3 regions of the Nonomuraea sp. GTA35 genome follow, and region 1 is predicted to be linked to each of the others. Evidence: riboswitches for the same ligand, from Rfam matches in the RefSeq annotation. Region 1 holds a riboswitch; each other region holds the start of a gene.
What was found. A riboswitch is a leader RNA that binds a small molecule or an ion and turns the genes downstream of it on or off. The one in region 1 is predicted to bind thiamine pyrophosphate.
Positions count from the first base shown of each region.

Region 2: another riboswitch for thiamine pyrophosphate. It lies ahead of thiD (bifunctional hydroxymethylpyrimidine kinase/phosphomethylpyrimidine kinase); the one in region 1 lies ahead of ACBJ32_RS37245 (purine-cytosine permease family protein).
Region 3: another riboswitch for thiamine pyrophosphate. It lies ahead of thiC (phosphomethylpyrimidine synthase ThiC); the one in region 1 lies ahead of ACBJ32_RS37245 (purine-cytosine permease family protein).

Region 1 is NZ_JBGNUV010000010.1:125,015-132,301, forward strand. Features, by position in the region: gene ACBJ32_RS37240 (methylated-DNA--[protein]-cysteine S-methyltransferase) at 1-571, shown strand, start outside; gene ACBJ32_RS37245 (purine-cytosine permease family protein) at 575-1,885, opposite strand; TPP riboswitch at 1,875-1,989, opposite strand; gene ACBJ32_RS37250 (rhodanese-like domain-containing protein) at 2,043-2,366, opposite strand; gene ACBJ32_RS37255 (helix-turn-helix domain-containing protein) at 2,363-2,752, opposite strand; gene ACBJ32_RS37260 (MFS transporter) at 2,873-4,285, shown strand; gene ACBJ32_RS37265 (Fpg/Nei family DNA glycosylase) at 4,278-5,156, opposite strand; gene ACBJ32_RS37270 (TenA family protein) at 5,187-5,792, opposite strand; gene ACBJ32_RS37275 (GPP34 family phosphoprotein) at 5,817-6,497, shown strand; gene ACBJ32_RS37280 (LCP family protein) at 6,505-7,287, opposite strand, start outside.
Region 2 is NZ_JBGNUV010000022.1:26,583-33,869, reverse strand. Features, by position in the region: gene ACBJ32_RS53920 (M28 family metallopeptidase) at 1-636, opposite strand, end outside; gene ACBJ32_RS53915 (DNA polymerase domain-containing protein) at 753-1,700, opposite strand; TPP riboswitch at 1,758-1,853, shown strand; gene thiD (bifunctional hydroxymethylpyrimidine kinase/phosphomethylpyrimidine kinase) at 1,847-2,650, shown strand; gene ACBJ32_RS53905 (TenA family protein) at 2,647-3,327, shown strand; gene ACBJ32_RS53900 (carbon starvation CstA family protein) at 3,348-5,471, opposite strand; gene ACBJ32_RS53895 (hypothetical protein) at 5,475-5,816, opposite strand; gene ACBJ32_RS53890 (S8 family serine peptidase) at 5,933-7,287, opposite strand, start outside.
Region 3 is NZ_JBGNUV010000004.1:492,736-500,022, forward strand. Features, by position in the region: gene thiC (phosphomethylpyrimidine synthase ThiC) at 21-1,565, opposite strand; TPP riboswitch at 1,558-1,670, opposite strand; gene ACBJ32_RS20740 (hypothetical protein) at 1,761-2,111, shown strand; gene ACBJ32_RS20745 (universal stress protein) at 2,108-2,938, shown strand; gene ACBJ32_RS20750 (cellulose binding domain-containing protein) at 3,047-4,096, shown strand; gene ACBJ32_RS20755 (YbaK/prolyl-tRNA synthetase associated domain-containing protein) at 4,083-4,640, opposite strand; gene ACBJ32_RS20760 (winged helix-turn-helix domain-containing protein) at 4,630-4,932, opposite strand; gene ACBJ32_RS20765 (AIM24 family protein) at 4,974-5,642, opposite strand; gene ACBJ32_RS20770 (hypothetical protein) at 5,749-5,883, opposite strand; gene ACBJ32_RS20775 (response regulator) at 6,170-6,559, opposite strand; tRNA gene ACBJ32_RS20780 (tRNA-Arg) at 6,675-6,746, shown strand; gene ACBJ32_RS20785 (hypothetical protein) at 7,052-7,287, opposite strand, start outside.

The sequences.
Region 1 (7,287 bases):
GAGCAACGATCTCGATGCCCTGTTGCGGGTGACCTCCAGCACCTATCGGGGTGAGACACCGCCCGACATCGCCTTCGGCACCTACGACGGCGCCGTGGGCAGGCTGGTGCTGGCGGTGACGGGCAAGGGCATCGCGGCGTGCAGCTTCGAGGCGGAGAACGACGTGTACGAGCTGGTCACCAGGCATGTGGGCAGCTTCATCGGGCCCGAGGCCAGGCGGCTCGACCCGGTGCGCAGGGAGCTCGACGCGTACTTCTCCGGGCGGCTGCGCACGTTCACCACGCCGGTGGACCTGGCGCTGGCCACGCCGTTCGCGCGCTCGGTGCTGCAGAAGACCACGGCCGTGCCCTACGGCACCACCACGACGCTGGAGCGGATCGGCGAGAGCCTCGGCCGGCCGCGCGCGCTGCGGGCGATCGGCAACGCGCTGGCCTCCAACCCCGTCTGCGTGATCGTGCCCTGCCACCGGGTGGTGCGCGAGGACGGCGCCCTCGGCGACTACGCGGGCGGTCCGGCCGCCAAGCAGCACCTGCTCAACGTCGAGCGGCGCACCGTCGAAGCAGGCAGGTAGCCCTCACCGGCGCCCGCGCAGCAGCAGGCCGATGAGCAGCGTGACCAGCGCGGCCACCAGCGCGCCGCCCAGCGCGCCGTTCATCCACACCTGCCGGGTGAAGCCGATGGCCTCGCGCACGCCCGCCCAGAAGCCGTCCCACGCCGCGACGGTCGGCGTCGAGGTCGTCAGCCAGTAGGCCACGAAGCCCAGCGCCCACGGCACCAGCATGGACCAGCGGGAGGGCGCGTTCTCCTCGGTGTTCCAGCGGCGGGCGCCGCCCAGCAGGAAGTAGTCCACGGCCAGCACCGCGAACATCGGCACGAACACCGCCCCGATCACGCCCAGGAACGCGCCGTACGACGTCACGTCCACGAGCAGGGCGATCACGACGGTGAGCACCCCGATGGCGACGGAAAAGGCGCGCCGGTCCACGCGCGGCATCAGGTTCTGCAGCGAGACCGTCGTCGAGTAGACGTTGGCGAAGGACTGGTCGGTCTCGCGCAGCACCAGGATGGCGAAGAACAGCGCCCCCAGCGGCACCGCGACGAACGTGCCGAACACGGCGTCCGCGTTGCCCGCGATGGCCACCGCGTACACGCCCAGCCCCAGGCACGCCACCTGCGCCAGCGTGTAACCGCCGACCACCCCGGTGAAGGCCGCGCCGGTGGAGCGCGAGTGCCGGGCGAAGTCGGCCGCCATCGGCACCCACGACACCGACAGCGCGATCACGTAGTCGACCGCGGCGGGGAAGGCGGTCCACGAGCCCCCCTCCTGCGCCGGCGCCTGCCGCAGGAAGAACCAGGTGAACCAGACCATCGCGATGATCACGCCGATCGTCACGTACCGGCGCAGCACCCGGATCGACCCGAGCGGCCAGATCGTCAGCGCGGTGGTCAGCACCCCCGCCGCGATCACCCACACCGCGTACGGCACCGCGGGGAAGATCGCGCCGGCGCCCATGGCGATCACCCAGAGCTCGAACGCGCCCCAGCCGAGCATCTGCACGATGTTCAGCACCGTCGGCACGTAGGAGATCTTCGCCCCGAACAGCCCGCGCAGCAGCACCATCGCCGGCTGCCCCGTCTGCGTCCCGGGAACGGCCGACAGGCCCACCATCGCCGTGCCGATCAGGCTGCCGACCACGGTCGCCACGAGTGCCGCCGCGAGGCTGAGCGGGGCGTTGCCCAGCGGGTTGACCAGGAACATCGCCCCGGAGAAGCCGAGAAGGCTGACGCCGAGGTTCGCCCAGAGCGCGCCCTGGTCGAGCACGCCCAGCGTCTTCGGCGGCCGGCCTTCGAGTGTCAGCGGAACTTCGTCGGCGACATGCGTCATCGCACACTCCCTACGCCGGCATTACCCGGACAGGTTCAGGCGGTCGGCAGCGGATCAGTAGCTGCCCTCTCAGCCCGGCACCCCGAGCTCCCGCGACGATCTGTAGTTTGCGCCCTCATCATGCCTCAATGGCGGCTGAACCGCCATAGTGGGTGGTTCAGGCCACGTACGGCGGCTGCCCCGTCTCGCTGACCATCGGCTTGCTCGCGGACTCCCACGCCTGCATGCCGCCCCCCACGTTGACCGCGTCGCGCCCGAGCTGGTTGAGCCAGGCCGCCACGTTCATGGACCGCCCGCCCACCCGGCAGACGACGTAGACGGTGCGGTCGGCGGGCACCTCGTCGACCCGGCCCTGGATCTGGGTCATGGGGATGTGCACGGCCTCGGGCGCGTGCCCGGCCAGCCATTCGTCCTGCTCGCGGACGTCGAGCAGGTAGGCGTCTGCGGGAACGGCGGTGGCCTCGATCTCAGGAACGGTCATGACTCCATCATCTCGCGCCGCGCGTCGTAGGCGGCACGCGCCGCGATGATCTCCTCCTGGTGCTGCTCGGTCCAGGTGACCAGGGACTTGATGGTCTGGTGCAGCGTCCGGCCGAGCGGCGTGAGCGCGTAGTCCACGCGAGGTGGCACGACCGGGTGGACCGTCCGGGTGACCAGGCCGTCGCGTTCGAGCTGGCGCAGGGTGACGCTGAGCATGCGCTGGCTGATGCCGTCGATCTCGCGGCGGAGCTGGGTGAAGCGCAGGCTCTGGCAGTCGAGCAGCGCGATCACCAGCAGCGACCACTTGTCGGCGATGCGGTCGAGGATCTGGCGGACCTCGCAGTCCTCCCGCACGTCCCACTGGCGCGCGTCGTAGTCGTCGTCCACGGTGCCTTCGCAGTAACTGAGTGATCTGAAAGTGCCGTCTTCCACGAGATTTCATGCTGTCGCATGATGTGGGCGGTTACAAGAGATAACCGACTGCCTATTCATAACCGGGGGCTTGTTGTGCCTGTCACCGCCCGTACCTGGGGCGTACTGATCGTTCTGTGTGGGGCCATCTTCCTGGAGGGCATCGACGTGGCGATGCTGAACGTCGCCCTCCCGTCCATCCGGGCCGACCTCGGCCTGTCCACCGGCATGCTGAGCGGCGTCGTGAGCGCGTACGTGCTCGGCTACGGCGGTTTCATGCTGCTCGGCGGCCGGGCGGCCGACCTGCTGGGGCGGCGGCGGATGTTCCTGTTCTGGCTGGTGGTGTTCCTGCTGTTCTCCGGGCTGGGCGGCTTCGCGGACGAGGGGTGGGTGCTGCTGGTGGCCAGGTTCGTCACCGGGGTGGCCGCCGCGTTCATGACGCCCGCCGGCCTGTCCCTGATCACCACGAACTTCCCCGAGGGCCCGCAGCGCAACAGGGCCCTGCTCGTCTACGCGGGCACGGCCGCGGGCGGCTTCGCGCTCGGGCTGGTGATCGGCGGGCTGCTGACCGCGATCGGCTGGCGCTGGGTGTTCTTCGCCCCGGTCCTGCTGGCGCTGGTCATCCTGATCGCCGCCATCCCCCTGATCAGGGATCAGGGGGAACGTCCGGCCGCGACGGGCGGCTTCGACGTGGCGGGCTCGATCAGCATCACCGGGGCGATGATCCTGCTCGTCTACGGCGTCGTCCGCCTGGAACACCCCTCCGACGGCCCGCTCCTGACGGTCGCGGCCTTCGCCGCGGGCCTGGCCCTGCTCGCGCTCTTCGTCGCCGTCGAGCGCCGCTCCGCCAGCCCGCTCGTCCGCCTCGGGATCCTGCGCTCGGGCCCGCTGGTCCGCGCGAACGTCATGGCCGCGCTGCTCACGGCCTCGTTCTTCGGCTTCCAGTTCCTGATCACGCTCTACCTGCAGGAGCTGCGCGGCTGGTCCACCATCCAGACGGGGCTGGCCCTGCTGGCGGCCGCCGCGGACGTGGTGCTGGCCCCCACGCTCACGCCGTGGCTGGTCAACCGGTACGGCAACGCCAAGGTCGTGCTCGGCGGCCTGGTGTCGGGGCTGCTGGCGTACGCGCTGTTCCTCGGGGTGGGCCTGGACTGGACGTACGCGGCCATGCTGCCGTCGATGCTGCTGCTCGGCCTGATGTTCGCCTTCGTCTACGGCCCGCTGACGATCGTGGCCACGGACGGCATCGCCGAGCACGAGCAGGGCCTGGCCGGCGGCCTGATCAACTCCTCGTTCCAGTTCGGCGCGGCCCTGGGCCTGTCGATGGTGACCGCCGTCAACGTGGCCGCCCTGGGCGCGGCGACGGGCGCCGAAGCCGGGCTGGAGGCGATGCGCACGGCCCTGGTGGTGCCCGTCACGGCCACGCTGCTGGCCACCGTCGTCGCCGTCGCGGGCCTGCGCGCGCGAGCCCGCAAGCCCGCCGAGGAGCAGGTGCTGAGCGCTACTTGAGCAGCTTGGACAGGCGGCGGTCGGCCAGCGGCTTGCCGCCTGTCTGGCAGGTGGGGCAGTACTGCAACGACGAGTCGGCGAACGAGACCTCCCTGATCGTGTCGCCGCACACGTCGCAGGACTGCCCCGCGCGGTTGTGCACGCGCAGGCCCGACTTCTTCTCCGCCTTGAGGTCCTTGGCCGCCAGCCCGTGCGCGCGCTCGACGGCGTCGCGCAGCGTGGTGACGATGGCCTCGTGCAGGTCGGCGACCTGGGTGTCGGTCAGCGTGGCCGCGATCTTGAACGGGGACATCCTGGCGGCGTGCAGCACCTCGTCGGAGTAGGCGTTCCCGATGCCCGCGATCACCTTCTGGTCGCGAAGGAGGCCCTTGATCTGGGTGCGGTTGCCGCCGACGATGCGCTTGAGCGCGTCGACGGTGAAGGACTCGGCGAGCGGGTCGGGGCCGAGCGCCGCAACACCAGGCACCTCGTCCGGATTTTTCGTGACATAGACGGCGAGCCGCTTCTGCGTCCCCGCCTCCGTCAGCTCGAACCCCGGCGCCAGTCCCTCGTCGTCGGGCGCCAGCCTGACCCGTACCGCCAGCGGCCCCTTGCCCGGCCGTACCGGCTTGGCGCCGGACAGGTCGTCACGCCAGCGCAGCCACCCCGCGCGGGCCAGGTGGATAACCAGGTGCAGGCCGTCGCAGTCGAGGTCGAGGAACTTGCCGTGCCTGGCCACGGCCGTGACGGTCAGCCCGCCGAGCGCCGTGACCGGCGGATCGAACGTCTTGAGCGCCTGGATGGCGACCACGTCGACGCCGAGGATCGTGCGGCCCACCGCCCGCTCGCGCAGGAAGTGGGCGAGTGACTCCACTTCGGGAAGTTCGGGCATGCCACCAGGGTACGTGTCCCCACCCGGTGGCTACGGCACGTCCCAGAACGCCAGCTCGTGCGTCATCCCCTCGATGAACAGCTCCTCGGCGCGGGCCGGATCCGGCCGGGCCTCGTCGATCATCTGCCCGATCCGCACCGTGAGCGCGGCGAACCCGGGATCCGCGTACGTGTCCACCCAGGCCCGGTACCGCGGCTCCTCGGGCGGGTCCGCCGCCAGGATCCGCCCGAGGTTCGAATATCCCCACATGCACGGGTACAGCGCCGCCAGCCCCTCCCCGTACGAACTCGCCGACTCCAGCAGGAACTCCGTGTACGCCGCGCACGCCGGCCCCTTCACCGCCCCTTCCAGATCGGCCCCGAACTCCGCCGACATCGACCGGTGCAGGCTCAGCTCGTCGTGGAAGGTGGTGTGCGCCAGATCCACCAGGTCACCCAGATGAGCGTCCGGCGCCTGCCAGGCCAGCCTGGCGAACACCCGCACGTAGTCCAGCAGGAACAGGTAGTCCTGCTCCAGCCACGACCGGAACACCGGCTCCGGCAGGTCCCCGCGCCCGATCCCGGCCACCGTGGCGTGGTCGAGCTGCGCCTGGAGCAACGGGCGGCCAATGGCGTGCAACTTATCCGAAATGCTCATGGCTGGGAGATTAGTGTTCATGGCATGACGGTGACGATCGCCGAGGAGCTCCTCCTGCTCGCCTACAGCGACGACAAGGGCAAGCCGCTCATCGACACCATGTACCTCGACCCGGCCGTCGCCGGCGCGCTCCTGGCGGAGCTGGCCGTCCGCGACCGGGTGGAGCTGACCGGCAGGAAGCTGATGGGCAGGAAGCTGGTGGTCAAGGACCCGACTCCGCTGGGCGACGAGGAGCTCGACGCCGTCCTGGCCCTCATGGCCGGCAGGACGAGCGACAGGAGCCCGTCGTGGTGGGTGCAGAAGCTGCAGTCGCACAAGCTGCGCAACCGCCTGCTCTCCCGGCTGGCGGCCAGGGGCGTGCTGACGGAGCGGCGCGGCAGGGCGCTGGGCCTCTTCCCGGTCACCCGCTGGCCCGAGGCGTTCCCCGGCGTGGAGGCGGACGTCAGGGAGCGGGCGTCCGCCGTCCTGGCGGGCGCCGGCCCCGACGACCGCACCGCCGCGCTGATCGCGCTCGTCCACGCCGCCGGCCTCAGCCGCAAGGCCTTCCCCGGCGCGGACAGGAAGCGCCTCAAGCACATCGCCGAGGGCGCCTGGGCGGCCGCGGCGGTGGCACAGGCCATCGCCGCCATCAACTCCGCCGTCGTGGCCGCCAACTCCTCCAGCGGAGGCGGCGACGGCGGAGGCGGGGGTGGAGGCGGGGGCTGAGCGGGCCTCAGCCGGCGTCCACGATCTCCTTCGGCACCGGCTTGTCGGCCTTCAACGCGTCGAACAGCGCCAGCGCCTTCACCCGGTCCCACTTGACCGCCGTGCCACCGCCCGGGATCACCTCGTTGCCGCCGAACGGCACCACCGTGGTCGTCGGGCTGTCGCCCATGGCCAGCCCCAGCGAGAGCATGTTGAACGCGCCCGTGCCCGAGTCGACCTCGACCGCGTCCGTGGCGCTGAAGGCCAGCGGGATCGAGGTGAACGGGTTGAGCAGCACCCCCGGGCTGGCGGCCTTCTTCACCACCGCGCCGAGGAACTGCCGCTGCCGCTTGGTCCGCTCGAAGTCGGGCAGCGCGCCGCCCTTGCGGGTACGCACGTAGCCGAGCGCCTGGGAGCCGTTGAGCTCCTGGACGCCCTTCTTGAGGTTGAGGCCGGCCTTGGGGTCGTTCACGGCCGCGCGCACGTTGATCTCGACCCCGCCGATGGCGTCCACGATGTCCACGAACCCGGCGAAGCCGATCTCCATGTAGTGGTCGACGTGCACCCCGGTGACCGTCTCCACGGTGCGGACGAGCAGCTTGGGGCCGCCGATGGCGTACGCGGAGTTGAGCTTGTCGCGGCCCTTGCCCGGGATGGTGACGGCCGAGTCGCGCGGCAGGCTGACCAGCGTGGGCTTGTCGCTGCCCTCGGGGATGTGCAGCAGCATCATCGAGTCCGTACGCTGCCCGGCGGCCTGCCCCGTGGCCAGCTTCCTGCGCTGCGCGGCGGTCAGGCCCTTGCGGCTGTCGGA
Region 2 (7,287 bases), on a different contig from region 1:
GATGTCCAGCGCGTAGGCGTCCGTGCGGCCCGGCTGGCCCTCGTTGAAGACGATGATCCCGGACGCTCCGGCCCGGCCCGCGTTCATCACCTTGTTGACGAAGGGGCAGGTGCCGCGCTGGATGAGCGCGATCCGGCCGGGGACGAACCCGGCGAAGTCGGAGGCCTCGCAGCCGCTGGTGGAGCTGGGCGCCGGGGCCGGCGGCAGGGTCAGGTCCACTCCCTGGACCTGGGCGGTCACGTCGCCGGCCGGGGAGGGCTGGAAGGTGAGGAAGTCGTCGTTGGGCACGTACGACTTCGCGGTCGGCGCGGTGAGGTCGAGCACGGGCGGGCTGTTCTCGCTCCAGCTCTCGACGTAGTTGATCGGCTGGCGCGTGACCTTGTAGCCGGCCCTGCGCAGCTTGCCCTCGACGTACGCCACGGAGGCGTCGTAGCCGGAGGTCCCGGCGGCGCGGTTGCCGCCGTTGGCGTCGGCGATGGCCTGGAACGCGTCGAGATGCTTCTTGACGTTGGTGCCCTTGACCTTCTTGACGAGCACCTTGGCGAAGGCGTCGTCGAGGCCGCCCGCCTGCGCGGGCACGGCCGTGGCCAGGGGTAAGGCGAGGACGGCGATCAGGACGGTGATGATTCTTCGCATGCAGGTCCCCCCATGGGTTACCAGGAACGCGGCCTTTCCCCCCGAGGCGCCGCTGCCCGAACGTAACCCGGCGAAGAATCAGCGTGAAGACCCACTATTGTCGCAAATTTGCGACATCACTCCTCGCGCCGGGCGCGGGCGCGCCGCTTGCCCTCGTGCATCGCCTGCACGCGGGCGATCGGGATCGTGTGTCCCTCCTCGACCAGGTCGGCGGGCAACCGCTGCGGCCCGGGCATGTGCTCGGCCCACGGGTCGGCGTCCTTCAGCAGCCCCGGCGCGGTGCGCACGGTGAAGTCCCGCGGCGACACGCGCTCCAGCTCCGACCACGCCAGCGGGAAGGAGACGGGCACGCCGGGCCGGATGCGCGGGCTGTAGGCGGCCACCACCGTGGCCCCGCCCGCCCGGGTGGAGTCGAGGAACACCTTGCCCGCGCGGTCCTCCCGGATGAACGCCGTGGTCGCCAGCGCCGGGTCCAGCCGCTCGGCCCGCGCCGCCAGCGCCCGGGTGGCCGCCGCGAGGTCGTCCATCGCCGTGCCCGCCACCACGGGCACGAACACGTGCACCCCCTTGGCGCCGCTCGTCTTCACCGCGCCCGCCAGCCCCATGTCCTCCAGGGCCTGCCGGACCAGCAGCGCACCGCGCACCGCCAGCGAGAAGGAGTCGTCGTGCTCGGGCGGGTCGAGGTCGAGCACCAGGTGGGTGGCGTGCTCGCCGGCGAACAGCGCCGGGTGGTACTCCACCGCCCGCTGGTTGGCGAACCACAGCAGCGTCTTCCTGTCGTCGCACAACGCGTACGTCACCTGCCTGCGCGACGCCTCCGCCCACATGGACACCGACCGCACCCAGTCGGGGGCGTACTTGGGCAGGTTCTTCTGCATGAACGGCGCTTGCCCCGGGCGCACGCGGACGACCGAGAGCGGGCGGTCGCGCAGCACGGGGATGATGCGGTCGCGGACGGCGTCGAGGTAGTCGACCAGGTCGCGCTTGGTGGCGCCGGCACCGTCGAACAGCGGCTGGTCCAGGTTGGTCAGATCGACCCCGTCACGCGTCTCATCAGCGGCCACCCGCCCTACGATGCCGATCCTCGAACGTGTGGTCAACAACGACGCCTGTTAGAGTAGGCCGTTGACGCGGGGTGCCCGGAGGGCCGGGCTGAGATCACACCCGTCGAACCTGATCTAGCTCGTACTAGCGAAGGGACGTCACAGCCGTGAGCGCTGTTCCCAAAGTCCTGTCCATCGCGGGCACCGATCCCAGCGGCGGCGCCGGGATCCAGGCGGACCTGAAGACCTTCTCCGCGCTCGGCGCGTACGGCATGACCGTCGTCACCGCGCTGGTCGCGCAGACCACCACCGGCGTGACCGGCATCCACGAGGTGCCGGCCGAGTTCGTGGCCCAGCAGCTCGACACACTGCTGACCGACGTGCCGGCCGACGCCGTGAAGATCGGCATGCTGGGCAACGCGCCGCTGATCAAGGCGGTGGCGGCGGCGCTCGACACCTACCGGCCCGCGTACGTCGTGCTCGACCCCGTCATGGTGGCCAAGAGCGGCGACCGGCTGCTGCCCGCCGACGCGGTGGCCGCGCTGCGCGAGACGCTGCTGCCCCGCGTGCACCTGATCACCCCCAACCTGCCGGAGGCGGCCGACCTGCTCGGCGAGAAGCCGGCCGCGAGCCTGGCGGAGATGCACGACCAGGCGCAGCGGCTGCGGGCGCTGGGCGCGCGCCAGGTGCTGCTCAAGGGCGGCCACCTCGACGGCGACACGTGCGTGGACGTGCTGGCGACGCCCGAGGGCACGATCGAGCTGGCCGCGCCCCGCGTGGACACCAGGAACACGCACGGCACGGGCTGCACGCTGTCCTCGGCCATCGCGGCGCTGCGCCCGCGCCACGACGACTGGGCGGGCGCGGTGCGGGCGGCCAAGGCGTACCTCACCGAGGCGCTGCGCGCGGCCGACAGCCTGCACGTCGGCCACGGCCACGGCCCCGTCCACCACTTCCACGCCATCTGGTGAGCGCACAGGACATGTTCTGCGACGACGTCTGGCAGCGCACGGCCGAGCTGATGCGCGCCGTCCACGAGCACCCCTTCATCACCGCCCTCGGCGACGGCACCCTCGACCGCGAGCGGTTCGGGTTCTACATGGTGCAGGACGCCCGCTATCTGGAGGCGTTCTCCAAGGCGCTGGCCACGGCCTCCGTCCGGGCCACCGCCGCGGACGACGCGGCGTTCTGGGCGCAGAGCGCGCACACGGCGCTGGCGGCCGAGCGCATGTTGCACGCCGGGTACATCGAAGAGCTCGACGCCAAGGGCCCCACCTCGCCGACGTGCCTGGCGTACTCGTCGTACCTGCAGGCCACGGCCCTGACCGCGCCCTACCCGGTGATCGCGGCGGCGGTGCTGCCGTGCTTCTGGATCTACCAGGACGTCGGCACGGCGCTGCTGGAGCGCGTCGGCGACACCGCCGGCCACCCGTACGGCAAGTGGATCTCCACCTACGCCGACCCGGGCTTCGCGGCCTCCGTCGAGCAGGCCAAGGCCATCGCCGACCGGCTCGCGGCCGCCGCCGGCCCGGACACCCGCGAGGCGATGGCGCAGGCGTACTGCCGGGCGGCGGCGTACGAGTGGATGTTCTGGGACAGCGCGTGGCGGCGCGAGAGCTGGCCCACGGAGCGGTGGCTGACGGCTTGAGGCGGCCCGCGGCGCGGTGGCTAGCCGCTTGAGGAGGCTCTGGCGATCATCTCCTTCTCCTCGCGGGTGGCGATGAGCCCGGCGGGGGCGTAGATCTTCGACTCCTCGAACGGCGCCTCCGTGCTGGGCAGCGGCTCCCGCAACCGGATCGCCTTGATCCACACGCGGGCGGCGTCGAGGATCACCACGATGATCAGGATCGCGAACAGCGCCGCCAGGATGCCGTCCACGGTGGAGTTGACCACGATCTGCTCCATCGCGCCGGTCGTCTTGGCCGGCGCGAGGAGCTGCCCCTGGTCGAGCGCCGTCTGGTAGCGGTCGCGCTGGGCGAAGAAGCCGAGCGTCGGGTCGGGCGAGAACACCTTCTGGTAGCTGGCGGTCAGCGTGACCGCCACGTCCCAGGCCAGCGGCACGCCCGTCACCCAGGCCCATTTGAGCCGCCCGCTCTTGATCAGCAGGGTCGTGGCCACGGTCAGCGCCACGGCGGCCAGGAGCTGGTTGGCGATGCCGAACAGCGGGAAGAGCTGGTTGATGCCGCCGAGCGGGTCGTTGACGCCCTGGTAGAGGAAGTATCCCCAGGCGGCCACGACCACGGCGCTGGTCACGACCAGCCCCGGCCACCAGCTCACCCGCGAGATCGGCTTCCACAGGTTGCCCAGCGTGTCCTGGAGCATGAACCGCCCCACGCGCGTGCCGGCGTCCACGGTGGTGAGGATGAACAGCGCCTCGAACATGATCGCGAAGTGGTACCAGAACGCCTGGAGACCCGCCCCGCCGAGGAAGCCGGAGAAGATCTGCGAGATGCCCACGGCCAGCGTGGGCGCGCCGCCCGTCCTGGCGATCAGCGTCTCCTCCTGCACGGCCGCGGCGGCGGCCTGCAGCTCTTCCGGCGTGATGACGAAGCCCATGTTCGTGACCGCCTCGGCGGCGGTCTGCACCGTGGCCCCCACGACGCCCGCCGGGGAGTTCATCGCGAAGTAGAGGCCGGGGGTCAGCACGCAGGCCGCCGTGATCGCCATGATGGCCACGAACGACTCCATGAGCATGGAGCCGTAGCCGATCATCCGGACCTGGGTCTCCTTCTGGATCATCTTCGGCGTCGTGCCGGACGAGATCAGCGAGTGGAAGCCCGACAGCGCCCCGCAGGCGATGATGATGAACACGAACGGGAACAGCGACCCGGCGAACACCGGGCCCTGCCCGCTGAAGGCGAAGTCGGTGAAGGCCGTGGTCTGCAGCGGGGGCGCGGTGACGGCGATGCCGATGGCGATCAGCACGATCGTGCCGATCTTCATGAACGTCGAGAGGTAGTCGCGCGGCGCGAGCAACATCCACACGGGCAGCACGGCCGCGACGAACCCGTACGCGATCAGCCACAGCGCCAGCGCCGACGGGCTCAGCGTGAAGAACGGCGCCCAGCTCGACCCCTGCACCCAGCCGCCGGCCACGATCGACAGGATCAGCAGCGCGACCCCGATGACCGTGGTCTCGACGACCTTGCCCGGCCTGATCACCCGCAGGTAGAACCCCATGAACAGGGCGATCGGGATCGTCATCGCGATCGAGAAGACGCCCCACGGCGACTGCGCCAGCGCGTTCACCACGACCAGCGCCAGCACGGCCAGCAGGATGATCATGATGGCGAAGACCGCGATGAGCGCCGCGGCCCCGCCGATCGGCCCGATCTCCTCGCGGGCCATCTGCCCGAGGCTCCTGCCGTTGCGGCGCATGGAGAAGAACAGGATCACCATGTCCTGGACGGCCCCGGCGAAGATCACTCCCGCGATGATCCAGATGGTGCCGGGCAGGTAACCCATCTGGGCCGCCAGGACGGGCCCCACCAGCGGCCCCGCGCCGGCGATGGCGGCGAAGTGGTGACCGAACAGGATCCGGCGGTCGGTCGGCTGGTAGTCGATGCCGTTGTCGAGCCGCTCGGCAGGGGTGGCCCTGCGGTCGTCGGCGCGCAGCACCTTGCGCACGATGAAGCGGGCATAGAACCGGTAGGCGATGGCGTACGAACCGAGCGCGGCGCACAGCAGCCACACCGCGTTGACGTTCTCGCCTCTGGACAGGGCGAGCACGGCCCACCCCACGGCGCCGACGATGGCCACCGCCGTCCAGATGATGATGGAACGCACCTTCACCGATTACCTCCCGTAGTGAGGGCCATAGAGGGGGCGGCCCAGACAGCAGCGCAGACCGGCGTCCGGCGGCAGATCGGAGACGAAGCGCCGCCAGCGCCACAGCGGGCGGCAGTCGATCGTGACGGGGAGGTCGGCGAGATGCAGCCAGGCGGTCGGATGGGCGAACACCAGGTCGGTCGGCCCCAGCGGGCGGGCCCGGCGGGGCAGCTTGGCCCGGCTCAACGCCCTGACCGAGAATTCCCCCGCGTCCGCGCAGCAGAGGCCGGTCACGTGCCAGTCGAAGAAGATCACTTCTCCGTCGCGGAGCGCTTCACGGGCTGCGGAGGTGAGCGTGATACGGGACATCTGGGGCTCCTGAAGATCAGGCAGCTCAGAATCAACACGGGCTTACCCGCCGTGGTCACTTCCGAAACGGCAGGAGCGCCCCCCGTTTTCCCGGGAGGCGCTCCTGCGTCAGAAGGTCACTGCTTCCACGGCTCGAAGTACGCCACCGTGGCGAAGTCGACCTCCAGCGCGAACGGCGGGGTGCCGCCTGTCGCGCTGGAACCCGTCACGAAGATCCGGACCCCTTCGGCGCCGGTCGCGTCCACGGCCAGGCCGTGGGCGTTGTCCGAAGCGCCGACCGCGCCGTCGTAGCGGCCCACCCAGAGCTGCTCGCCGCTCCCGGCCTCGTACGCCACGGTCACGTAGTCCGTGCCCTTCGCCTGGTCGTCGGCGCTCTGGCCGGCGATGACGACCTTGCCGCCGTCCGGCGTCACCCTGACAGCCCAGGCGTAGTCCTCGTTCTTGGCCTGCCCGTCGAAGCGCTGCGCCCAGGACCGCTGCCCGGTGGCCGCGTCGTAGGCGAGGGTGGTGAAGTCGGAGCCGGTGCCCTCGCCGGTGGTGTTGCCGGTGACGTACAGCCTGCCCTGGGCGAGCGTCAGGTCGTGCGGGGTGTCGCTCTGGTGTCCCGGCCCGTCGTAGCGGTCGGCCCACAGCTCCTTGCCCGTGGCGGTGTCGTACGCGACCGTCATCACGTCGCTCTGGGTGTCCTGCGTGTCGATGCTGCCGGTGAGGTAGACCGCGCCGGCGTCGGCGGCCATGCCCGAGGGCACGTCGATGCCGTTCGCCGGGCCGTTGTGCCGGGCCGTCCAGAGCTGCCGGCCGGTGGCGGCGTCGTAGGCGACCGTGCCCCAGTCGGACAGGCCGGTGCCCTCCTCGCCCTGGCTCTGACCGCTGACGAAGAGCTTCGTGCCGTCGGGGGTCAGCTCGATCACGCGGGCGTCGTCGGTGCCCTTGCCGGGGCCGTCGTAGCGGGCCTGCCACTTCTCCTTGCCGTCGGCGGTGTCGTAGGCGGCGACGAAGTAGTCGGCCTCGCCGTTGTCGCCGACCGTGGTCATGCCGGTGACGTAGGCGGTCCTGCCGTCGGGCGCGACCTTCACCCCGTTGGCGTGGTCGGCGTGCGCGTTCGCCGCGGTGTAGCGGGCCGTCCAGAGCGGCTCGCCGGAGGCCGCGTCGTAGGCGAGCGTGACGGCGTCGGTGCCGGTCTCCGTGCCGGCGCTGATGCCCGCCACGAACAGCTTGCTCCCGTCGGGGCTCAGCTCCAGCGCGAACGGCTCGTCGTAGTTGCCCGCCGGGCCGGCGTAGGTCCTGCTCCACAGCTCCTTGCCGGTGGCGGCGTCGTAGGCGACGGTGGCGATGCTCGGGCTGAGCAGGCCGGGCGTGGAGCCGTAGCTGGCGCCGGTGACGTAGACCCGCTTGCCCGCGGGGTCGTTGACGATGAACTCGGCGGTGTCCTGGCCGCCCGCGACGCCGTACGTGGCCGCCCACTTCTCGG
Region 3 (7,287 bases), on a different contig from region 1:
TCCGGACATTGGACAAAGGGTCACTCCACGTAGATGTTGCCGCCGAGCCGGCGGAACTCGGCCGCCTTCTCCGCGTACCCCGCCTGCCTGATCTCGTGGCTGATCCGCATCGAGCAGAACTTGGGCCCGCACATCGAGCAGAAGTGCGCGGTCTTGGCGGGCGCGGCCGGCAGCGTCTCGTCGTGGAACGAGCGCGCCGTCTCGGGGTCCAGCGACAGGTCGAACTGGTCCTCCCAGCGGAACTCGAACCGCGCGTCCGACAGCGCGTCGTCCCACGCCTGGGCCTGCGGGTGGCCCTTGGCCAGGTCCGCGGCGTGGGCGGCGATCTTGTACGTGATCACGCCGGTCTTGACGTCGTCCTTGTCCGGCAGGCCGAGGTGCTCCTTGGGGGTGACGTAGCAGAGCATGGCCGTGCCGTACCAGCCGATCATGGCGGCCCCGATGCCCGAGGTGATGTGGTCGTAGCCGGGCGCGATGTCCGTCACGAGCGGGCCGAGCGTGTAGAACGGGGCGTCGTCGCAGAGCTCGCGCTGCAGGTCGACGTTCTCCTTGATCTTGTGCATGGGCACGTGGCCCGGCCCCTCGATCATCACCTGGACGTCGTGCTCGCGGGCGATCCCCGACAGCTCGCCCAGCGTGCGCAGCTCGGCGAACTGGGCCTCGTCGTTGGCGTCCGCGATCGAGCCGGGACGCAGGCCGTCGCCCAGCGAGTACGACACGTCGTAGCGGGCCAGGATCTCGCACATCTCGGCGAAGTTCTCGTACAGGAAGCTCTCGCGGTGGTGCGCCAGGCACCAGGCGGCCATGATGGAGCCGCCGCGCGAGACGATGCCGGTCTTGCGCCCGGCGGTCAGCGGCACGTGCGCCAGCCGCACCCCCGCGTGCACGGTCACGTAGTCGACGCCCTGCTCGCACTGCTCGATCAGCGTGTCGCGGTAGACCTCCCACGACAGCAGCTCCGGCCGGCCCTTGACCTTCTCCAGCGCCTGGTAGATGGGCACGGTGCCGACCGGGACGGGCGAGTTGCGCAGGATCCACTCGCGGGTCTCGTGGATGTCGGCGCCGGTGGACAGGTCCATGATCGTGTCGGCGCCCCAGCGCGTGGCCCAGGTCATCTTCTCGACCTCCTCCTCGATGGAGGAGGTGACGGCGGAGTTGCCGATGTTGGCGTTGATCTTCACCAGGAAGTTGCGGCCGATGATCATCGGCTCGGACTCGGGATGGTTGACGTTCGCGGGGATGATGGCCCGGCCCGCGGCGACCTCCTCGCGTACGAACTCGGGGGTGACGCCCTCGCGCACGGCCACGAACTCCATCTCCCTGGTCACCAGCCCGCGCCGGGCGCACCCGACCTGCGTGACCGGCTGCCCCGCCTCCTCGCGCTCGCGGATCCACCGCTCGCGCAGGCGCGGCAGGCCGCGCCGCAGGTCCGGCTCGTAGGCGGGGTCGGTGTACGGGCCCGAGGTGTCGTACAGGGTCACCGACGTGCCGTTCGACAGGTGCACCTGGCGCATCGGCACCCGCAGCTCACCGGTGTAGACCTTGGAAAAGCGCGCGCTCGTCATCGCGCAAACTCCCTTCGCCGGCATTATCCGGAGCAGGTTCTGGCGGTCGGCGGCTGTCAGCCGTCCTCTCAGCCCGGTCCCCACCGGGCTCCCGCGTTGGACGGCGGTGATCGTACCCACGCCCCGACCCGCCTGAAACCTCGCCGCGGAGGTTTGGCGATCGCCGTGAGCGGTACGGTCCCCATCAGGGGAAACATGAAGAGATTCGCCGCTGTCGCAGGACTACTCGTCGTGATGGCCGCGTCCGGCGCCACCGCAGCCGCCGGGGACGGCATGGATCAGCACGAAGTCAGCCAGGAACAGTACGACACTCTGATCGCCCAGTGCCGCTACTCCGACACAGGAAAGGCGAAGTGCCGTGCCGCGGTCGAGCGCATGTACCGCGTCGGCAGAGCCGACCCGGCGCTCGACTGCCGGACGTACTCCGGCGTGACCGTCTGCGGCACGCTCAAGCTCAGCAAGTCCGAGCGCAGGTGCGCCCGCGACTCCGAGGCACAGGGGCTGCCGTTCCGCCGTGCCGAGGTGGAGTGTTACGCACTGTCATGATCATCGTAGGTGTGGACGGCTCCCGTACCGGGCTGGAGGCCGCCGGCTGGGCCGCCGCCGAGGCCGAGCTGCGGCAGGAGCCGCTGACCGTGGCGCACGCCGTGCCGAAGTGGGTGTGCGAGGGCGCCGTCCACTACGCCGAGGTGGCCCAGTGGATGCGCGACGGCGCCGAGACCGTGCTCACGGCCGCCTGCGACCGCGCACGCCGCGTGTGGCCGCAGGTGCGCATGGAGCGCGTGTTGCTGCCGGGCGACCCCCGCTCGGCGCTGGTCAAGGCGTCCCAGGAGGCCAAGCTGCTGGTGGTGGGCAGCCGGGGGATCGGCGGAGTGCGGGGGCTGCTGGTCGGATCTGTCGCGTACGGGGTGGCGGCGCACGCCCGTACGGACGTCGTCCTGATCCACGAGCCGCCCCCGTTCCCGCGCGGTGAGATCGTGGCCGGGGCCGACGGCTCACCCGGTGCCACGCGGGCGCTGGAGTTCGCCTTCGCCGAGGCCGAGCTGCGCGGCACGCGGCTGCGGGCCGTACGGGCCTGGGCCTGGCCCCATCCCGGCGGCTTCGAGCCGGCCTCCCGCGAGAGCGAGCAGGACACGCTGCGTGCGCTGAAGGAATCGCTGGCCGGGCACCGGGAGCGGCATCCGGGCGTGCACGTGATCGCGGAGGTCGTGCACGGGCATCCGGTGGAGGTGCTCAAGGAGGCCTCCATGCGCGCCGACCTGCTGGTGGTCGGGTCGCGAGGGCACGGGCAGCTCGCGGGGATGCTCATCGGCTCGATCAGCCAGGCCCTGCTGCACCACGCGCCGTGCCCGCTCGCGGTGGTACGCCGCTGAAAGTTACATCCGTACTCCCAGGTCAGCACCGCGCCATGATCGTCGCGCTTCCCGGCGCCGAGCCGCCGCTCCTACGATCTGCGCAGGCTTACGACGGGAGAGCACACGATGCGCAGCAAGACCGGCTCCGTGCTGGCCGCGCTGGCGGCTCTGGCCGCGGCGGTGTTATTCGCCACCGCGACGGCCACGGCCAGCGCCGCCCCCATCAGGATCATGCCCCTGGGCGACTCGATCACCGGATCCCCCGGCTGCTGGCGGGCCCTGCTCTGGAACCGCCTCCAGAGCGCCGGCCACACGAACATCGACTTCGTCGGCACCCTCCCGCCGCAGGGTTGCGGGGTGGCCCACGACGGCGACAACGAGGGACACGGCGGCTACCTCGCGACCAACGTGGCCGCCCAGAACCTGCTGCCCGGCTGGCTCTCCGCCACCCGGCCCGACATCGTGCTGATGCACTTCGGCACCAACGACGTGTGGAGCAACATCGCGCCGGCGACGATCCTCGGCTCCTTCACCACGCTGGTGAACCAGATGCGTTCCAGCAACCCGAACATGAAGATCCTCGTCGCCAAGATCATCCCGATGAACCCGTCCTCCTGCGCCGAGTGCGCCCAGCGCACCGTGAACTTCAACAACGCCATCCCCGCCTGGGCCGCCGCGACCACCACCCCCCAGTCGCCGATCGTCGTGGTGGACCAGTGGACGGGCTTCAGCACGAGCACCGACACCTACGACGGGGTGCACCCGAACGCCTCGGGTGACCAGAAGATGTCCGACAAGTGGTACCCGGCGCTGGTGGACGCCCTGGCCGGCGGCGGCACCGCCACGCCCACCGTCACCACCACCACGCCTCCGCCCCCCGGTGGGTGCACGGCCACGTACCAGACCACCGGGCAGTGGCAGGGCGGCTTCCAGGGCGAGGTCACCGTCACCAACACCGGGACCACGTCCAGGTCCGCGTGGACCGTGGCGTGGACGTACGCGGGCGGTCAGCAGATCACCCAGCTCTGGGGCGGCACGCTGAGCGCGAGCGGGTCCTCGGTGACCGTGCGCAACGCCTCGTGGAACGGCCTGCTCGCGCCCGGGGCATCGACCACGTTCGGCTTCCTGGGCTCCTGGAACGGCACGAACACCGCCCCCACGCCTAGCTGCTCGTAACGGGGGGCTTGTTGCCCGTGACGGGGGGCTCGTCGCCCGTGACGAGGGCTTCGTCGCTCGTCACGGGCGCCAGGCGGGGCACTGCCAGCCGTACGTAGTCGTCGGTGGCCAGCGCCACGGAGCGGTCGAGCCTGGCGGCGTTGAAGTACAGCTCGGGGTGGTCCAGCAGGGAAGGATCGGCGACCAGCTCGAGCCGGGGATCGTAGCTGAACGGCAGCACGGTCCCGCTCACGCTGCCCGCCAGCTCCTCGGCCTTCTCCGTGCCGGCGAAGGCCACGTACGTGCCGCCCAGCAGCGCCTTGACGGCCTGCAGATCGAGCCGGGCGTCGCCGGGCACGACGGCCAGCACGTACCGGGTCTGCTTCTTGCCGATCTTCACCATCACGATCAGGCACTTGGCGGCCTGCGAGACGTCGTGCCCGCGCAGCGCGCTGACCAGCTCGGTCCGTCCCTCGGGCGCGTGGTCGATCAGCCGGTAACGCGCTCCCGCGGCGTCCATGTCGGCGATCAGGCGCTCGTAGGCGGCGTACGGCTCACCAGTCACTGCTCAACAACTCCTTCGCCGCGGCGATCCGGCCTTCGTCACGCTGGTAGAACACCCACTGCTTGATCTTCCGGCCACGGATCAGGCCCGCCTTGGCGAGCACCTTGAGATGCTCGCCGCATGTCGGCTGGCTCACACCCAGCTTCTCGGCGATGAACAGCGAGCACACGCCGTCACGGACGAGATCTCCGTCGCGCTGCGGCCGGAAGTGCCGCTCGGGCTCGCGCAACCACTCCAGGATCAGCAGCCTCTTGTCATTGGCGAGCGCTTTGACCAGATCGACGTCCAGCACGCCGCCATTATGGCAATGAGCTAATTACCTGTCTACCTTCTCTATCGGGAGGCCTGCACCACAGGCACCCCTTCACTGGCCTGCACCAGGACGAACCCCTGCCCCCTGAACGCGAGCTGCATGGCCTCCCCGCTCCCGCGGCCGATCAACGCCCCCACCTTCATCGTCCGGTTGACCCCGACCTGCAGCCCCGCACTCCAGCACACCGCGGACTGCCCGTCCGCGAACGTCGGCATGCGCGCCACGTCCAGCAGCACCGGCGTGCCGTGCGTGGTCACGGCCACCCACCCCGTGCCCGTCACCGTGGTGTTGAACAGCCCGCCGGCAGCCACCCCGGCCCCCTGGACCCGCTGGATGTCCCAGGAGAGCTGCGGCTGGAAGGCCAGCAGGTTGCGCCCGTTGACCGTGATCCCCTCGTTCTCCAGGTAGAACAGGTGGATGTCGTCGGCGTTGTCGGCCAGGTAGAGCAGGCCCTCACCGCGTACCCGCATCAGCGAGGCGCCCTCGCCCGTCATCGCCTTCTTGAACATCTTCCCGAGCCCGCCGGAGCCCTCGTAGTCGAAGTCCATCTGCCCCTGGAAGGCGACCATGGACCCCTGCTTGGCCAGCACCTCGTGGGGCAACTGGACCCGCAACATCTTGCCGTTCTCCAGCGCGAACCCCGGAGGCAACTGCTGAGGATCCAGATTCCGAAATATCGAGCTACGCACGTTCTCAACCCTTTCCTGGCTCTGACCTTGAAGTCTGGCTGCTCACGCCGACGACCGCCGGCCGCGGCGTACGCGAGAGTGCCGGTGGCAGGGCACCAAGCCCCGCTCACAGCCGCGTACGAGCCCCCTCAACCGAACGCATGACGCCCTCGGCGCCACAACCGTCCGTCACCGCCCCCGCCTCGTCGAGCAGCGCCACCGCATCGTCGCGCCGCCCTTCGTCGAGAGCGATTTGAGCCAATCCAACCAGGTTCGCCACCACCCCCGCCAGGAACCCGATCCCCCTGCGGAGCCGTACGGCCTTCTCCAGCCGCTCCCGCGCCTCCCCACCACATGCGCCGCGACGCCGAGGTCCGGAGTGCGACGAGAGCGTCAGCTCGTCACCGGCCCCCCTCGAGACCTCAGGGCACAACTTCACAGCCAGGAGCCGCCGACCCCAGGCCACCCAGGAGCCGGCAAGGGCCGGCCAGGAGGCGCGAGCCCGACCTACAGGTCCCGCCTGGTCCCGCCCCCCTCAGACCTCAACCTCAGTCCCGGGACCCGCTCCCCGCCAGATCCCGCACGACCTGGATCAACTCAGCAGGATCGAACGGCTTGGTGAGATACGCGTCCACCCCGATCCCCCGCCCCCGGACCTTGTCGTCATCCTGCGCCCTCGCCGTGATCAGCACGACCTTGATGTGACTGGTGGCCTCCTCCGCCCGCAACCGCTGCGCCGTCGTCCACCCGTCCAGGAACGGCATCATCACGTCAAGCGTGATGACATCCGGCATGACGTCGAGCACCCGCTCCAGACAATCCTGCCCGTCCGTGGCGGTCACGACCTCGAACCCCTCCAGGTTCAGGTTCACCGCGATGAGCTGCCGGATGACCTCGTCGTCGTCTACGACCAGTACTTTCCCAAGAACCTCACCCACGGGCGCAAAGCTAACGTGTAGCGGCCTGGTGACGGGTGGTTTCGCTGGAAGTGTTCACGAGGCTTTATCTGGTGCCGAGTGGTGGTCAGATGCTGGTAGCCTTAACACTCGTTGAGCCCCCTTAGCTCAGGGGATAGAGCACCGGCCTCCGGAGCCGGGTGCGCAGGTTCGAATCCTGCAGGGGGCACACGATCTTGACCGGCGGTTTGGGCCGCTGACCAGGGCGAACATCGTACGAACGGGCGGGTCTCCAGTCTCACGGAGCCCCGCCCGTTCTCGTTGACGCTCACGGGTTGTGGGCCAGTCGTGGGCCATGATCGAAGCCGCGACCCAGGCATCGAAGGCCGGAGGTGCCCATGTCAGCTGTAGCTCCAAGACTCGATCGAGTTCATGGCTCATGGCGGACCTGTCGGCCCTCCAGACGCCGATCGCCTACAGCTCGATGCTGGTCCGCTTGTGGCTAACTGGTCCTGCCCGTAAGTCCTTCGGGGGTTAGTGGCTGAGGTAGAGATCGCAGGCACAGTCGAGGGCTTCTTGGGGCGTGCCGGCGGACATGCCGGTGGGCAGGATCTGGTTTTCGTACTTGCCGCTGCTGGCGAGGTAGAGCCCGAACCCCCAGATGGAGGCCGATCCGCCGTAACGGAGCCGGATGAGGGGCAGGCGGTGACCGTCGGCGAGTTCGCCTTCGACGTAGGCGAACCGGCCGTGGTAGCGGACGTGCAGTCCTG